DNA from 4 places in the Sporosarcina contaminans genome. Region 1 is predicted to be linked to each of the others. Evidence: riboswitches for the same ligand, from Rfam matches in the RefSeq annotation. Region 1 holds a riboswitch; each other region holds the start of a gene.

Region 1 (4,169 bases):
AAGGTATCTGTTCGCAGACCATTCACAATAAGTGAAGGGATATTCTGCTTACTGCTTTTCCTTTTTTCGATAGTAGCTGCAGTCGGCATTTTCTTAAGTGGAATTTGCCTTTCAAAAAAGCCATCCCATAATTCAAGCCGATGTTCAATTGCGACGATCGTCAAGGATAACCTTCTTTGCAGGCGGTCCAACCAACGTATGAACTGTTTTGCCGTATACGGATCCAAATGGGAAGTCGGCTCATCCAATAAAAGGATTTCCGGTTTCATTATTAAAGCGCAAGCTACGGCAATCTGTTGTTTTTGTCCTCCGGATAGATTGTGTATGACTGCATGTCTGAATGCTGTCAACTTAGTTAGCGCAAGCACTTCAGCTATCCGATCATCCATTTCCTCTCTATGGACATTCAAATTTTCCAATGTGAAGGAAAGCTCTTCTTCAACCGTTTGCATGCAAAACTGAGCATCTGGATCTTGGAATACAGTCGCAATTCGATGATTCACCTCACCCGGTTTGTAAGCTTCGCTATCTTTCCCGAACAGCGTAATCGTTCCCTTTACAATGCCATCGCAATTATAAGGATATAGCCGATTGATCAAATAGAGAAGCGAGGACTTTCCACAACCGCTGGGACCAGTGAAGACGACCCGCTCCCCTTGCTTGATTGAAAATGAAAGATCTTTCAACACCCACTTGTCATCTTCCGGAAATCGAAAATGTACCGCATCAAACCGAATCACTTCAGGCACGCGCATCACCTTTTTCAGAACGGGCAATTGCATATCCACGTAGAGACCCAGTCGCAAGTAATCCGTCTGCAATCGCTTTTCCTCCAACTCCAGCAATTACTGCACCGCTTACAATTCGTAAGCCAAACATGAGCAGTACATACCCGGTGCTAAACACTGAAAAGCCACCTAAGAAATAGCCGTAAACGAAACTAAATATTGCAGATCCTGCGCCAGCCAACATGAGCACCCAAAGGTCGAAGCGTTTGTATCTCGTCACGGCAAAAGCTGCCTCTGCACCTAAGCCTTGTATAACCCCGGACAAGATAAGTCTTGGTCCGACTGCATTTCCTAACAACACCTCAATAGCTGCCGCAATCGTCTCGGAAATGACTGCCGCTCCAGGCTTGCGGATAATGTACATACAAATAATCGAGACGATAAACCAAATGCCAAATATCCATTCATAAGCAATCGGCCCAATGAAGCCCGCCCATATATTGCCCGCATGAAGAAACAACAAATAGACAATCCCAAATACGACCGAAAACAAAGACATTAATACGACTTCTTTCAACTTCCACGATTTCAACATGTTATCGTCCTCCATGCGAAGGGCTATTCATGCTCATCGATACCGTCATAACAAGATGTTTATACTCTTCGGAGCGAGCATTTGAAAAAGCTTCTTCATAGAAATTGAAAACATCATGAATATCTCCGTGAATGCCGCTTGCATAATGCATTGATTCATTGAAGACACCATGCTCTTTAGCACGATCTACTTCGCGATAAATCATATCCATATACGAAGGATTGTTCATTGGATACAATGCGAATTGCGACGAGACATATTGCCTCGTATGATCGTTGTTCAGCACTGCATCTCCCATATCCAAATAGACATCTCCTGCGCTATCACCCGGGCAGCCTGCAGAAAAGGTTCCAGATAACGCAATATGTTTTCCAGTTTTTGCCGCGTTCAATGCGATTGCCTTGGCGACATTGAATACATGGACCTGTTTTCCGCGAATAACCGTAGAAACATCGTCTGTATGCATCCAAACAGCTGATGTATCCGTTTCTTCCAGTGCCCCTTTAATAATTGCTACAAAATCATCTGCCATCGGATGAAGCGAAAAGCGAAATCCGACAATTGGACTGAATCCACATTCCATTTTGTGACCCCCTATATTTTTTTCATAAAAAAGAGACTACATCCGAGAAGATGTAGCCACTTGTCCATTCATGATGAGTCTTTCATTCAGCAAACATACAAATGCATTCGTCCTGTCAATAACGAAATGCCATCCGCTGAATAAAGATCTTATAGGAAAGTCACTACACTTCCCCACGCAGGCATTATCCTGATCGGGTCATAAGGGATCGGAGCAACAGCTCACATCTCAGCCAAAATGGCACCCCTAGTGCAGAAACGGTATGTAGTTCAATTCTATGATGCCACCAGTATAGTCGAAGAGATTATGTTTGTAAATAGATTCATATGACTCCCTACTTTTATATAGACAAAGTATCTTTTCGCTTTGTCTTCAGTCATTATAGGGTCTGTAGGAAATAGATAGAAGTTTCTTCAGCTTGGCTTGAGAACGCTTGCCAAGGAAGACAACCTAAGCCTGCTGGCCCAAACGTAGTAGCGAGCGTTTGTCAACAAGCTGAGCCTTTGATTTAATTTAAATTCAAAGGCTCTTACGATTTCTATTCATCACGCCCGATTTTTTTATCCCTATACTGCTGCTCCTTTTCCATTCCTTCTTTGAAGTACTCGTTAAATTGCTCCCTCTCTTCTTGATGAGTATCAAGCCACGCCTTATTTCCCTCCATTACACCGTATCTCCATTTTTCAAAAACATAACTTGTAACTGCGTATTCTAAATGCCATAAATCTTCCCCGTGTTTTTTTAACAAAAACTCCTGCGCAACAAGCATTCGTTCCTTCTCACGTTCACTTTTCTCTTTAATCCTCTTGCCTAGTTCACTTGCCCATTCCCTTTTCTCTTTTCCAATCGCTGTCGTTTGTGAAGTTCCTTCCTTTCTCCATTCCATCCAACGGTTTTGTAATTCTTCGTACTGCTCCCTCATATACGCTTTCAAATCGCGCTCTGAGTTCACATACGTAAAGTCTCCATTTCCTGCATCCGCTACTTCTTTCAACAGTTTTTGCCCTTCGTTGTCGACGTCAAATCCGATAATATTAACGACTGTTTCAATGTCCGCAGCGACTAAATCCTTTGCTGCCTGGACAGGGTCGCCATCACAAGTTTCGATGCCGTCACTGACAACATATACGACAACATGGTCGGTATTTTCGGGAATGTCCTCCGTTACCGTCTCAAGCGCAAGCCCGATCGGTGTCCATCCCGATGCTTGGAATGAATTCAAAGACTGCTTGAACTTTGCGCTATCAAAATGACCTTGGAACAAGTTTTCTGAGCTACTGCACGACAATTGTTTGTCTGCCACCGTTCCAGTCCCTTTATGGCCGTATACCCTTAACGAAATTGTCGCTCCTTCAGGCACTTGTTTAGCGAACTCATAAACAGCTTCTTTCGCTGCTTCCATCCGTGTTTTATTGCCAACTGCCGCTCTCATGCTTCCGCTCGCATCGATTAGAATGGCATAATGCGCTGTTCGCAATTCAGGTGAATCAATTTTATCATCAGGGCGTTCAATATTTACTTCAACAGTTGAATCAAAATGAATAAGCTGATCGACTTCTTCGTGATAGTCTTCAGACAATAAATAAACAAGTTCTTTTAAAAATTCCTCTTCCGTTAAATCATTCGGCAGCTGATCCAAATAATCAATTACTCTATTCTTATCGTAATGTTCTCCACTATATATACCAGGTTTACGCAACATTTCCTGCTCCACTTCTGTTAGTGCTCGTGGAGCATCAATCTCATAAAAATCATCCTCCAATCTACCATTGTCTTCCTCAATCTCTTCATTCTCAGCAGCTTCTACAGTTTCAACTTGCTGCTCTTCTTCACCCGCGCCATTGTCATTTGTCACTTCCGGATTTTCTTTTGCAGAGCATGCTGTCAATAATAGAAGGGATAACAGCGATGCGTACAAAATACTTCTCAAGTCGCCAACTCCTCACAAATTATATTGTATTTTATATTAGTACAGAGTATTCAGAAGTCAAAGGGTCGGAAAGTCTAATAGTAAATGAGAGAGAATTTAAATATGTATTTTTGAGAGAAAGCAGAAGAAGTCTTCAAGGCAAATTATTAACTTACCTATGAGTGCAAGCGATGCAAAAGAAGAAGAAATTGTATAAGCGTTAGAAGGAATACGATTTTAGTGAGAACCACCCTCAAGCGAAGGTGGTTCTTCCTTTATATTAAACTTTCCTACTTGGCAATAATTGAAATTCCGGATGTGTTTTGTACTCCATATACTCCACAGCCCCATCAA
Region 2 (4,169 bases), on a different contig from region 1:
AAGACTCACCTTCAGATGAATACATTTTTGAAAATAACAGTGACGGCTATTGGTTTCGAATAAAGAAAAGCGAGGTAACAAATCGGGATTATAATTTATTATCATCTTTATTCACCGAAGTGACTCCCTGTGCCACAAATGGGTCTATTTCCTCTCAATGGCTGCAGTTTCTGGAAGGGAAAGGTGCTGCACCGATTAAAAATGGTGAAAAAGTTCGGGTGATTCAACTTTTATTCGAAGCGAACAACGGAAAAAGAACAGACTTGTTAGAAGCATTCACCGCTTTTTTCGACACAGGGTTCCATTTTATACATATATCCCCAAGACAATCCTTGATTATTGAGTATGAAGCCGATTCTTCCACAGCCTTTCTACTGCGCGTTCATCTGTTCTATGCTGATCTGAAATAACGACTTAGCTCGTACATATTTCCCATTCAATCTCACTTGCAGCCCATTTAATCAATCTGCCCCTCTTATCAGCTATAAAAACGAACGCTCCTTCAATGCAGAGAAAGCTCCCATAAAAGGCAAATTAAATAAGACGTGATATAGTAAATACGTATATCATCAATCAAAAATGGAGGTCATCATAATGGTCAAAAAGCTACAAGATACAACGACTTTACACAATGGTGTAGAAATGCCTTGGCTCGGATTAGGTGTTTTCAAAGTTGAAGACGGTGCTGAAGCTGTCAATGCCGTTAAGGATGCTATCGTAAATGGATACCGCAGCATTGATACAGCTGCAGTTTATCAAAATGAAAAAGGCGTTGGCCAAGGGATTCGAGAAGGTCTTGAAGCAACTGGGCTTAAACGAGAAGATTTATTTGTCACTTCAAAAGTTTGGAATTCCGACTTAGGATACGAATCCACACTCGCGGCCTATGAAGCAAGCCTACAAAAGCTTGGCTTGGATTATTTGGACTTGTATTTGATCCATTGGCCAGTTGAAGGAAAATACAAAGACGCTTGGCGAGCGCTTGAAAAGCTTTACAATGACGGAAAAGTAAGAGCCATCGGCGTCAGCAATTTCCATATTCACCACCTTGAAGATCTGATGAAAGACGCAGAAATCAAACCGATGGTCGACCAAGTTGAATACCATCCGAATTTGACGCAAAAAGAACTTCACGCTTTCTGTAAAGAACAAGGAATCCAGCTTGAAGCTTGGTCACCGCTTATGCAAGGCAAACTTTTGGATCACCCTGTGCTATCGGAAATCGCAGATCGCCATAATAAAACGACTGCACAAGTTATCATCCGCTGGGACCTGCAAAATGGCGTTGTGACAATTCCGAAATCCATTAAAGAAGAGCGAATCAAATCAAACAGCGATGTTTTTGATTTTGAACTATCCAACGAAGAAATGGAAAAAATCGATAACTTGAATCAAAACCTCCGTTGCGGTCCAGATCCGGATAACTTTGATTTTTAATTTAAATACTTAAGATAAGCGAATGAGAACTTTTTGGTTCTCATTTGCTTTTTCAACTGTCTTCGGAAAGATGAAGAAAACTTTTCTTAGCTTTTTAATTGTGAATTATTCGACTTAGTTATGAGGCAATCCATAATTTATTCAGCCAAGACTGTATGTGACTTGCCAATCTATTATTCTGTGCTATAGTGTAGTTGAAAACTGAAAAAAGTTAACCACTGGGGGAGTCTTTGTGAAAGACTGAGACGTGTATCGATATGCGGACCCTTAGAACCTGATCTGGCTCATACCAGCGTAGGGAAGTGGATCGCACGTCTTCTAAAGGTTATCTTACGCCGATATGCGAGCCGCTTCTTCAACAATACGTTGAGTGAAGCGGCTTTTTTGGTTTTCTAAAACGGATAAGGAGTGGTTGGGATGACATTTTGTGAAGAGGTACGGAAAGAATGCAACAACGTTTGGGAGGCTAGTTTTCATCATCCATTTATTACCGCGCTTGCTAACGGTACATTGCCTGAGGATGTATTCAAATACTATGTACTGCAAGACTCGTATTACTTAAAGCACTTTGCAAAAGTGCATGCCATGGCTGCAGTGCAAGCGACAGATATGTTGACTGTACAAAGGTTTGCACAACATGCTGATCGTACTTGCGGTTCAGAAATTTCATTGCATGAAGGTTTCTTCGAACTATTGGACATTACAAATAAAGATCTCGAAAACTTTAAACCTGCGCCGACCGCATATGCCTATACATCACATTTATATCGAGCTGCAATGGAAGGCGACTTGGCAGCGACTTTATCCGCATTGTTACCTTGCTATTGGCTTTATTATGAAATTGGAGAACGGCTGAAAAATGCTAAACCAAATCATCCGATCTATGACAAATGGATTGCCACATACGGCTCTGAATGGTTCGAAAAAGCAACCCTTGAACAGATCGATCGTTTGAACAACTTGACGGAACATCTATCAGATCAAAAACGTGAACAATTGAAAGCACATTTTATGAAAAGCACTCACTACGAATTGCAGTTTTGGGAAATGGCATGGACGAAGCAACAGTGGGAGATTGAAGGAATGGAGGCGCATGCATAATGGCTCCATCTTCTTTGCTGCATGAATTGCGCAACCAAAGTCCGCTGATCCATTGCATTACAAATATTGTCGTAGCAAATTTCCAAGCAAACGGACTGCTGGCATTGGGTGCTTCCCCAATAATGGCCGATTCGATAGAAGAGGCAGCAGAGGTTTCTGCCCTATCTTCAAGCACATTACTTAATATCGGAACGTTGAATGCCAACACGGTCGAGTCGATGATTGCCGCTGGCGGAAGTGCGAATACGTATGGTCGCCCTGTCGTATTAGATCCTGTCGGGGCAGGGGCAACTGCTTTTCGCAAAAGAACGGTGACACGTCTATTAGACGAATTAGATATTGCGCTCATTCGAGGGAATGCGGGAGAAATTGCCGCCATCGCGGGAGTGGAATGGACAGCGAAGGGGGTCGATGCCGGAAACGGATCTGCCAATATTGCCGCTGCTGCAATGGACGTTGCCAATCGTCATCGCTGCCTCGTTGCCATTACTGGAGAAACTGACATTGTAACAGATGGTGACAAACTCATACGAGTTTCTGGAGGGCACCCTATAATGACCCACATTACAGGAATGGGTTGTCTGTTGAGCGCTGTTACAGCCGCCTTCCTTGCGGTTAATGTACACACTCCTATCGATGCTGTAGCATATAGTCTCGCCTTTTACAAAAAAGCTGGCGAAGTTGCGGCAGAACATGCAGCCGGGCCTGGAGATTTCGCTGTTCATTTCTTAAACGCTTTAGGCGGCATAGATGATGAAGCAATCGATGGTGGACAATTTTTTATCGAAGAGGGGGTTAAGGAATGACTTCCATCGCTCTAACAATTGCAGGTTCAGATAGTGGCGGCGGTGCAGGCATTCAAGCCGACTTGAAAACGTTCCAAGAACTTGGAACGTTTGGAACTTCAGCATTGACTGCTGTCACAGCTCAAAATACATTAGGGGTACATGCGGTACAGCCCATTGACACAAGTATTGTCATTGCTCAGCTTGAAGCAATATTGGATGACTTTACGATCGGAGCAGCAAAAACAGGCATGCTGTTTTCCGCTGAAATTATCGAAGCGATCAGCGATACGTTAAGTCGATATCCTACATTTCCTTTCGTCATTGATCCAGTCATGATTGCAAAAGGAGGTGCCTCTCTTCTCCAGCAAGCCGCAATTGTCGCTTTAAAGGAACGGTTAATTCCAATGGCCGCTCTTCTTACGCCAAATATTCCCGAAGCAGAAGTGTTAGCAGAAATGCCGATCACTTCATTATCACATATGGAGATAGCTGCGAAGCGATTATTGGAAATGGGTGCAGGAGCTGTCCTGCTAAAAGGAGGCCATCGGGAAGATACACCTTTCGCAGAGGATTTATTCGTATCAGCGGACGGCGAGCGCTTTATTATGAAAAGCAAACGGATCCAAACGAAAGACACTCATGGAACGGGATGCACATTCGCCGCTGCCATTACAGCGGAGCTTGCGAAAGGAGCACCAATGACGGAAGCAGTCATAACAGCCAAACATTTTATCCATGCTGCAATTGAAGATGGTTTGTCCATTGGCAACGGGCATGGACCTACAAACCATGCTGCCTACAGATTACGAGGCAATAGGGCACGGAAGGATGTGGAGTTGATTG
Region 3 (4,169 bases), on a different contig from region 1:
AACGTTTCTTGGCTCATGCGATTTCTCATTAGAGGCTCTTGAAGGACGGAATCCCAGCCTCTCTTATCATAAACGGCTAGCCTGAATCCTGCCAAGTGATTTAAAGCAGAAGCGAAAAAGTCTTCTTTCGATTTCCATGCCTCTGTAAGTTTTTCGAATGCTTCTTTCCGGATTTCTTCATTTTTATTTGATGAAAGATTATTTGCCTGTCCTACTGATAATGACTTCTCTTCCCCGTTAACAGTCATTTGAATTTCAATATCTCCGACAAGCTGATCATATAATTGTCCCCATCCTTGATAACCATCAACACTTAAAGCGGTAATCAAGCTTTCTTCTTCTTCGGAAAGCTTCATTTGCACTTCTTCTCGCCATTCATTCAAAATGAATGTAAACTGTGAAAGTTCATCCGTTTCAAGTAACGATTGCCAAACCTCTGCATCGGTTTTTGCAAGTGTTTGCTTGAATCTTAGTTGAATGTTTGCAAACTTCGCAGATAAAGCTCCCATTTCCCCTTGCAGGATCAATGCCTTTTTATCTTTTGTATTTGCAGCTAAAAAACAGCCGATAACTGCTCCTGCTTCTCGTAAATTAATGGCAGTGTCTTTTATCGCTTCTATTAGCTCAAAAACCTTTTTTCCGTCATCCGCGGAAACAGGTGTATGGAACTTCGCAACTTTCTCTTCAACGATATTGATCTCCTCTTTTGAAGCATCCAAATGTGCCCGAAGTTCTTGTGATTCACTACCCCCTGCAAAAAAAACATCTAAATCCCATACTTGTGAATAACCCACTTTCGTCATAACAAATCCCCCTACTCTTTTTTAAAATTTTCGTTAACTACGAATATTATTATAACACGAATCTTCGGTGTTCGAAATAATGGTTTTTGTGACGTAAATTTCATACTTTCTTTCGCACCAAGAGCATTTCATAGGTATACTGTTCAAAGGGAGGATTTATTATGTCAAGAATTATCATGATGACTCTTTCACTTTTAGTGCTAATCATTTTACATGTCATCGCGACTTTTTTCTCTTTGAACGGTCAAACAACTAGTGAAATCGCAAATAGGCTGCCATTACTTTTTATTCCAGCAAATTATGTCTTTTTATTATGGATAGTAATATACGCAATGTTATTTGTTTGGATTCCTTCGTTTGCAAAAGAACAAAAATTTATAAATTTACGGATGTACGGCTTCTTCACTGCTATTGCACTATCGATCGTATGGATTTTCTGTTGGCACTATGGCTACCTGTCTTTAAGCATCGCCGCTAAAATCCTGTTACTATGCATTTTGTTTTCAGTGTATTTTAGCTATCATAAGACGGATAACCGTATATCAGGCAGGATGCCATATAGTTTGCTAATTGGATGGAATTTTCTTACTCTCATTTCAACAGTAAGCTATTACTTACTGCTGCATGATTGGTCTGGTTTCGGTTTAAGTGCTCCATTATGGACTGTCATCTATTTAACGATTTCTACAGCATTTGCCCTTCATTTTATGTTTCATTACCACGATTTTATGATGAACTTCGTGTTCATTTGGACATTTATCGGCATTGCATTTAAAAACGGAACTGATGAACTTTTTGTAACAGCTGCAGCATTATTTTTAACAGCGGTTCTCATAGCATTTATGATCTTCAGAGAAAATCATTCAAAAAAACGGGCTGTCCTTTCAAAATGAAAGAACAGTCCGTTTTATTTCCATTCTGTTTTCTACTTATCGGGACGAAGGTTTATTTCATCAAATAAGGGATTGAACTCTATAAATTTTCCGAAGTATAGTTGTTTACGTACGTTCAATTAATCTTGGAGCAGTCGTGAATAAAAGCACCGCTACAATCGCACAGAGCAATATGGACGGAACCATATACGAAGCGTTGTAAACAAGCGAATATAACCAAACAGGCTGGTCTCCTGCATATTCTGCGAAGAAAATCATGCCTCCTATGAAATGAATCAAAAAGCGTAACGATCCGCCTACAACGGTGCCAACAACAATTGCCATCCCCATTGTTTTCTTATCGTTCGATTTTTTACCGTTTAATAACCAACCGATTGTAATGGCTGCTACACCAACCAATGTGTAGGCAGCAAAATAATCAAGAGCCGCCTGGTAAACATTTAGCACAAAAGCTCCTGAGACAAGCTGCAGCAGTCCGGAAAGGAAGCCCGTTAACATCCCTCCGCCAATTCCCCAACGGTAGGCCATGACGATAATCGGAAGCATTGATAACGTGATCGATCCTCCTTGCGGCAACTTGAACAATACTAACAAGTCCAAAACAAAAGATAATGCACCTAAAATAGCAACCTCTAACAAAAATTGAAGACGTTTACGATCCAACTAGTTCTCCTCCTTCTTTGGAATAGGAGGGATATAAGGAAACAAAAAACGACACCCCGGATAGAACCGAGACATCGTAGTATGCCAGTTTCCATCCACATCCCTACGCAAGCATGAACTTACAGGTTCGAAGGGTCAGGACGCATTGTCCACTCTCAGCCAAAAGGCTCCCCTTGTGGTCTTGTAATTCAATTATCGATACTATTGTATATGGAATAATTATTAGAAGCAATAGGTGGCAAGTTTTTTAATTGAAAAATACGTATCATATTGTTTTATTGGACAAACATCCTATGAAAATTATTCGTTTTGGATAGTCTATAGGATGGGAATTGATAAATAAGTGGACTGTGAACGAGGAGGTTCTTATATGCCAAATAGTAAAATATTGTCTGCTCTCTGTTATTTCAGTGTTTTTTTCTCTCCCTTGCTTTTACCGGTCATCGTCTACTTTGTTACGGATGATTATGAAGTAAAAACGCATGCGAAGCGATCTCTTATTTCCCACCTATGTCCCGTTATCGTTATGGTGGCAGGCTTCTTGCTCTTTTCGTTTTCGATTGTCTCTTTCGAAAATAGACTGATGGGCATGATGACAGGTGATATTAATTTTTGGAGTTTTACGCCTTTCCTATTTATGCTCATTTATGGAGTGCTATTTTTAGCGATCATCATTTGGAATGTCTATCAAGGCGTTAAAGTATTGAAGTGATAAATAGGAGTCTAAAACGAGCAATGCATACACATCATACATCGGAAAAAAATATGATATAGTATAGAAAGCTGAACAAAACGCAGGTTATAGTAGGTCATCCTCGATCATCGGAAGGCTTGACGCAAAACGGCTTTCTGCCTTAAAGGAAGACCGATGCGTGATTGAAAAAAAGAAGGGACCAGTACAAAATGATTGTAAAGAATAATGAAGAGATTGAAGCGTTAAAAAAAATCGGCAAAATTGTAGCTGAAATTCGTGAAGCGTTAAAAGAGGCTGCAGTTCCTGGCATTACGACAAAAGAGTTAGATGAATTAGGCGGGCGACTATTCAAAGAACACGGTGCAGTCTCGGCTCCAATCGATCAATACGATTTTCCCGGCTATACGTGCATTAGCGTGAACCATGAAGTCGCACACGGCATTCCAGGTTCCAAAACGTTAAAAGACGGAGACCTTGTCAACATAGATGTTTCAGGGTCATTTGGAGGTTACTTTGCAGATACAGGCGTTTCATTTGTAGTCGGAACACCAGATGAAAGGAAACAAAAGCTGTGCGATGTGGCACAAAGCGCTTTCGACCGGGCAATGACAAAAGTGAAAGCCGGATCAAGCTTAAACCAAATTGGCAAAGCTGTTGAACGTGAAGCAAAAGACAATGGATTAAAAGTAATTAAAAACTTGACTGGCCACGGGATTGGAACTTCGTTACATGAAGAGCCTCAGCATGTCCTCAATTATTACGATGCTTGGGATAAAACATTAATGAAAGAAGGAATGGTTTTAGCAGTGGAGCCGTTCATTTCAGAGAAAGCTGAGCACATTATCGAATTGGGAGACGGCTGGACATTCGTAACGCCTGACAAATCACTCGTTGCACAAGTTGAACATACTATCATCGTTACAAAAGACGAACCGATCATTTTAACTCAGTTGGATTAAGCAAAGGAGGAGCCATTTACGGCTCCTCCTCAGACTGTAGACAAAGTATCTTTTTACTTTGTCTACAGTCTTTTAAAGGTTTTTAGTTATGGGATAAGTGTTTGCCCAGCTTGGCTTGAAAGCGCTTGCCAGACAAGGCGCGAAGTCGAGCGAAGAC
Region 4 (4,169 bases), on a different contig from region 1:
GTGGCCTTCATATTTGTTTTTGAAAAGACCTCTCTTTTGCAGCTCGGGTACTATAAATTCAACAAAGTCCTCTAAGCTACCGGGCAATGTGGGAGGCATAAGATTAAAACCATCGGCTACCCCTGCTTCAAACCAAAGCTCCATCTGATCGACAATCTCTTCAGGCGTGCCGATGAGTGTGAAATGTCCTCCTCCAGCATTTAGATACCCCAATAGCTCCCTTACTGTTGGGTTTGTATCCTGAAGTATTTCTAATATCGTCTCATATCGGCCGACCGGTCCAGTAAATTCCTCCACAGGCGGCAATGGTGGAACCTTTTCATCAAGTGCCCAATTGGAGCAGTCTTGTCGAACAAAAATGCTCAGCTGTTTTAAAGCCGTTTCAATAGGTAATTGTTCGTCTAATGCCGCTTTCTTAGCGAAAGCCTCTTCACGACTCTTACCGACATAAGTTACTAAGCCTGGGAACACTTTAATATGTTTGTCGCTATTCTCGCTTTGTTTCACTTGCTCATTGATTTTTTCTCGAAATCTTTTTGCTTGCTTGAAGTTCCACGACACTGAGTAAACAGCATCGGCATGCTTTGCGGCTAATGCAATACCTTGTTTGGACGCCCCTGCCTGCATTGCGACCGGTTTACCTTGTGGACTTTTCGGCGTAGTGGACGGTCCACGCACCTTAAAATAGGTACCTTCATGATGAAATGGCGATATATTTGAAGGATCGATCAACTTTTTCTCTTCACGTTGATGCAGAAACGCTTTACTGTCCCAGGAAAGAAACAACTGATTCATTAACGTTGCAAATTCATCTGCTTTTTCATAGCGATCATCATGAGATGGTAGCTTATCCATACTATGATTCTGCGCTTCAACATCAGTCATTGAAGTAACAAGATTCCAACCAACACGACCTTTTGTTATATGGTCTAAACTCAAAAGCTGCCGTGAAGCCGTAAATGGATTGGAAAAAGTACTTGAGATCGTTGGAACTAACCCTACATGCTCTGTCACTTGGGATATGGCTGTTAAATTGATCAGTGGATCAAACCAAAACGCCGGCATATCACTGGTTTCTTTGCCTACAAATGATTGATTATCTGCAAAGAATACGACGTCAAGCAAGCCCCTTTCCGCCAACTTAGCCAAGTTCTGATAATAGGTAATATCACCAATCCGTTCAACACTTGAATCAGGCATTAGCCAAGCAGCTTGGTGGTGTCCGCAGCCATACAGCAAAACACCTAAGTTTAAATGTTTTCCTTTCATTTCAGCCATTTTTCACACCCCCATTTGTCAGTTCATTGTTAAACCGCCATCGACGGTAAAATTCTGACCTGTAATGCCGCTTGCATGTTCTGAAGCCAAATAAGCGACCATATTCGCAACGTCTTGAGGTGTGGTGACTTTCTTCAACGGCGTTGAGTTGGCAATTAAATCGAATACTTCCGGCGTTGTAACAGCACTGGCGTTAGTTGTTTTCAATAAGCCCCCTGAAACGACATTCGCCTTTATGCCATACGCCCCTAATTCGGCAGCTATATTACGTGTAAAACCGATTAAACCTGCTTTCGCTGTCGTATATTCATGATAAGGTACGACAGGATTTTGAAATAAATTTGTCCCTATACTAATAATACTTCCATTTTGTCGTTCAATAAATTGAGGGACGACACTTTGAATTACGTTAAATGCCGCTTTTAACGTACCATCTAATTGTCTTTGATAATCATCCCAAGATAATTCTGCGAAAGGTTTCTGCTTGATTGGATCAAATTTAAAATCGATCAATGCATTATTCACCACAACATCAATTTGCCCAAAATAGTCAGTTGCCTCTTCTACCATACGATCCACTTCTGTACGATTGGTGACATCCGCTTGAATGGCAATCGCATGCTCCTTTCCAATCTCGGAAACAATTTTGTCGGCTGCCTCTTTGCTCTTATTGTAATTGACGACTACCCGAAATCCTTGGTTTGCCAATGTCCTTACGATCGTTGCCCCTAACCCTTGACTACTTCCTGTTACCAATACGACTTTACTCATCCCAACCACTCCTGTACGTATATTATTTGAAACGGTAAATGGCAGCTAAAAATAAAAAACGCAACCTTCCAAAAGGAAAGTTGCGTAACACTATGATGACATACCAAAAAGAAGACAGAGTCATCCCTCTTCGTATATCCAAGAGTTTACACTTTCCTACGCTAGTTTCAGCTAGATCAGGTTCAAAGGGTTTGAGTCACTACTCATCTCAGTTAAATAACACCCCTAGTGCATACTATTTAGTTTTTAAGAGTTTTTAGATCATGCGGCCATTTATAGTATTTCTATTAGTCTGTACTTTAAACCATAGCACATTGTATGATCTATTACAACTTGGCCATTTATTTCCTTGGGTCCATAGTCAAAAAATATAAGATCAACTTTGATTGCTTTTTTCAATAAACATGTGGAAGATCAGATTTGCAACTACAAGAATGATATTCAATCCACAAAGAACTGGACATTCACGGAAAGACGATCTATTCATCTACCCGCTTGGGCATTGGCCCACAATCTACTGAAAGTAGCTGGCATCCACGTGCTACTTTCAGTTTTAAAAGGGAATAATACAAGAACAGGTGGGGAAAAACGAATTGTTTTCCTCACCTGTTCTATTTCAGGAACATATTGGACAGCCCCTATTATAATTATTGACTATATCCTTCAAATTAATTATTTATCCAGAAACTTATAGATAAGGATAGACTTACTCTATTACTTGTTCCGGCCAACCGATTTTTTGCTGATAAATCAAAACATCCCGTTAGTATTCCTCAATCTTTATTTTTATTTTCGTTTTTATTTCTTCTTCACTATCTGTTGCTGTTTCTGTTTCAGAAACATTCTTAATAGACTCTTCAACTATTTGCTGAATCAATGTATTATCAATTTTGGCATCCTTTGGAAAACCTACTGAAACTGTTAATTCGTTAATACTCCCACCAACCATTATTGCTAGTGAATCACTTTCAAGTTCCGTCTCCTTTGTAATAGATTCATTTGTTTCATTTTGTAATTCAGATAAGAAATTTGATATTCCATCATCCCCACCGTTTTCTTGGGAAATTACTACTTCTTGCTCGCTTTCTAATACCTCGGTTGTATTACACGCGACTAACAAAATTAAACTAAATAAAATCCCTGCAATGATAGCTTTTTTCCTCACTTCTCAATTCTCCTCTCAAAAATAAAGTGCAAATTTCACAACAATTCTCCATGCATAAGTTTAACGATATCTATTGGAAATAGTTTCAATTTAAACATATTTTTGTTCAGCTAACTGGGCCGTTTGCAGAACGGACGCAAATTGCTTAACCGCAACGGCTTCCCAATATGATTACTGAAATAAACCAATCATCCAAACTGTCAAGTACATAGGAACTGCAACAATTATCGCCCCTGCAACTAAGTAGCTAATTGCCCATATAAAAAACTTTAAAATATCATATATAGCACCTGCTAAGTCATCAACAAATCCCAACTTTAGCCCCCCTCTACCCACAACATATTTGATAATCCCTCTTTAACAGTATTTCCCTTTAGAAAATAATACATAGCCCATTCAGCGATGTTCCACTTTTGCTATCTGGCCGTTTGGTGAATATCATTATATATCTTAGCACAATGAGATCTGATCCAGCGGAAATATTCAGTAATTTTTTTAAATATATACATCGGAATTTGTCGGGGAGGCAGTAATCTCGGAAGGTTTATCTCGAAGAATTTTTACTCCTCAGAGCTGATTGATCTAATAGTTGTCTTTTCTGTTAATTTATAAAAAAAAACGATAAGATGTCTTAGCGTTTTATGTGTGTGTCCTACTTATGCGCAGTTCATTCGAAAACGTCCTGAAACTAAAGGAATGGCAATAGCAAGGGTATGAGACAATTCTCGTTTAATCAAACAATGCACTAAGAACTGGTAAAAAAACAAAATTTTTCTCCTTGGGCTCATGAGGAGTTGAAACATGAATCAAGTTCCACTTTACATTATTAAGGGTAAAGTTTTACAACTAATTAATGTCAATTAAATTTATACTTTGATGAATCGAATACTAAATCTATCAAGCTATCAAAAAGCTTTAGTTGTGAAGGATTATCCCAATCTTCCTCAAACTCAGC

The links. A riboswitch is a leader RNA that binds a small molecule or an ion and turns the genes downstream of it on or off. The one in region 1 is predicted to bind thiamine pyrophosphate.
Region 2: linked by a shared signal. The riboswitch ahead of tenA (thiaminase II) and the one ahead of ACFQ38_RS14725 (YkoF family thiamine/hydroxymethylpyrimidine-binding protein) in region 1 are both predicted to bind thiamine pyrophosphate.
Region 3: linked by a shared signal. The riboswitch ahead of thiT (energy-coupled thiamine transporter ThiT) and the one ahead of ACFQ38_RS14725 (YkoF family thiamine/hydroxymethylpyrimidine-binding protein) in region 1 are both predicted to bind thiamine pyrophosphate.
Region 4: linked by a shared signal. The riboswitch ahead of ACFQ38_RS09055 (3-oxoacyl-ACP reductase) and the one ahead of ACFQ38_RS14725 (YkoF family thiamine/hydroxymethylpyrimidine-binding protein) in region 1 are both predicted to bind thiamine pyrophosphate.

What each region holds. Positions count from the first base shown of each region.
Region 1 is NZ_JBHTLT010000121.1:13,623-17,791, reverse strand. It holds gene ACFQ38_RS14735 (ABC transporter ATP-binding protein) at 1-821, opposite strand, end outside; gene ACFQ38_RS14730 (ECF transporter S component) at 742-1,323, opposite strand; gene ACFQ38_RS14725 (YkoF family thiamine/hydroxymethylpyrimidine-binding protein) at 1,325-1,906, opposite strand; TPP riboswitch at 2,060-2,164, opposite strand; gene ACFQ38_RS14720 (vWA domain-containing protein) at 2,445-3,836, opposite strand; gene ACFQ38_RS14715 (NUDIX hydrolase) at 4,096-4,169, opposite strand, start outside.
Region 2 is NZ_JBHTLT010000039.1:87,541-91,709, reverse strand. It holds gene ACFQ38_RS08515 (hypothetical protein) at 1-410, shown strand, start outside; gene ACFQ38_RS08510 (aldo/keto reductase) at 595-1,437, shown strand; TPP riboswitch at 1,648-1,755, shown strand; gene tenA (thiaminase II) at 1,855-2,538, shown strand; gene thiM (hydroxyethylthiazole kinase) at 2,538-3,344, shown strand; gene thiD (bifunctional hydroxymethylpyrimidine kinase/phosphomethylpyrimidine kinase) at 3,341-4,169, shown strand, end outside; gene thiE (thiamine phosphate synthase) at 4,167-4,169, shown strand, end outside.
Region 3 is NZ_JBHTLT010000040.1:1,701-5,869, forward strand. It holds gene ACFQ38_RS08545 (M3 family oligoendopeptidase) at 1-803, opposite strand, end outside; gene ACFQ38_RS08550 (tryptophan-rich sensory protein) at 965-1,696, shown strand; gene thiT (energy-coupled thiamine transporter ThiT) at 1,802-2,359, opposite strand; TPP riboswitch at 2,443-2,543, opposite strand; gene ACFQ38_RS08560 (DUF4870 domain-containing protein) at 2,730-3,071, shown strand; gene map (type I methionyl aminopeptidase) at 3,263-4,012, shown strand.
Region 4 is NZ_JBHTLT010000042.1:66,635-70,803, forward strand. It holds gene ACFQ38_RS09050 (LLM class flavin-dependent oxidoreductase) at 1-1,278, opposite strand, end outside; gene ACFQ38_RS09055 (3-oxoacyl-ACP reductase) at 1,297-2,049, opposite strand; TPP riboswitch at 2,186-2,286, opposite strand; gene ACFQ38_RS09060 (topoisomerase) at 2,813-3,214, opposite strand; gene ACFQ38_RS09065 (hypothetical protein) at 3,386-3,529, opposite strand; gene ACFQ38_RS09070 (aminoglycoside phosphotransferase family protein) at 4,071-4,169, opposite strand, start outside.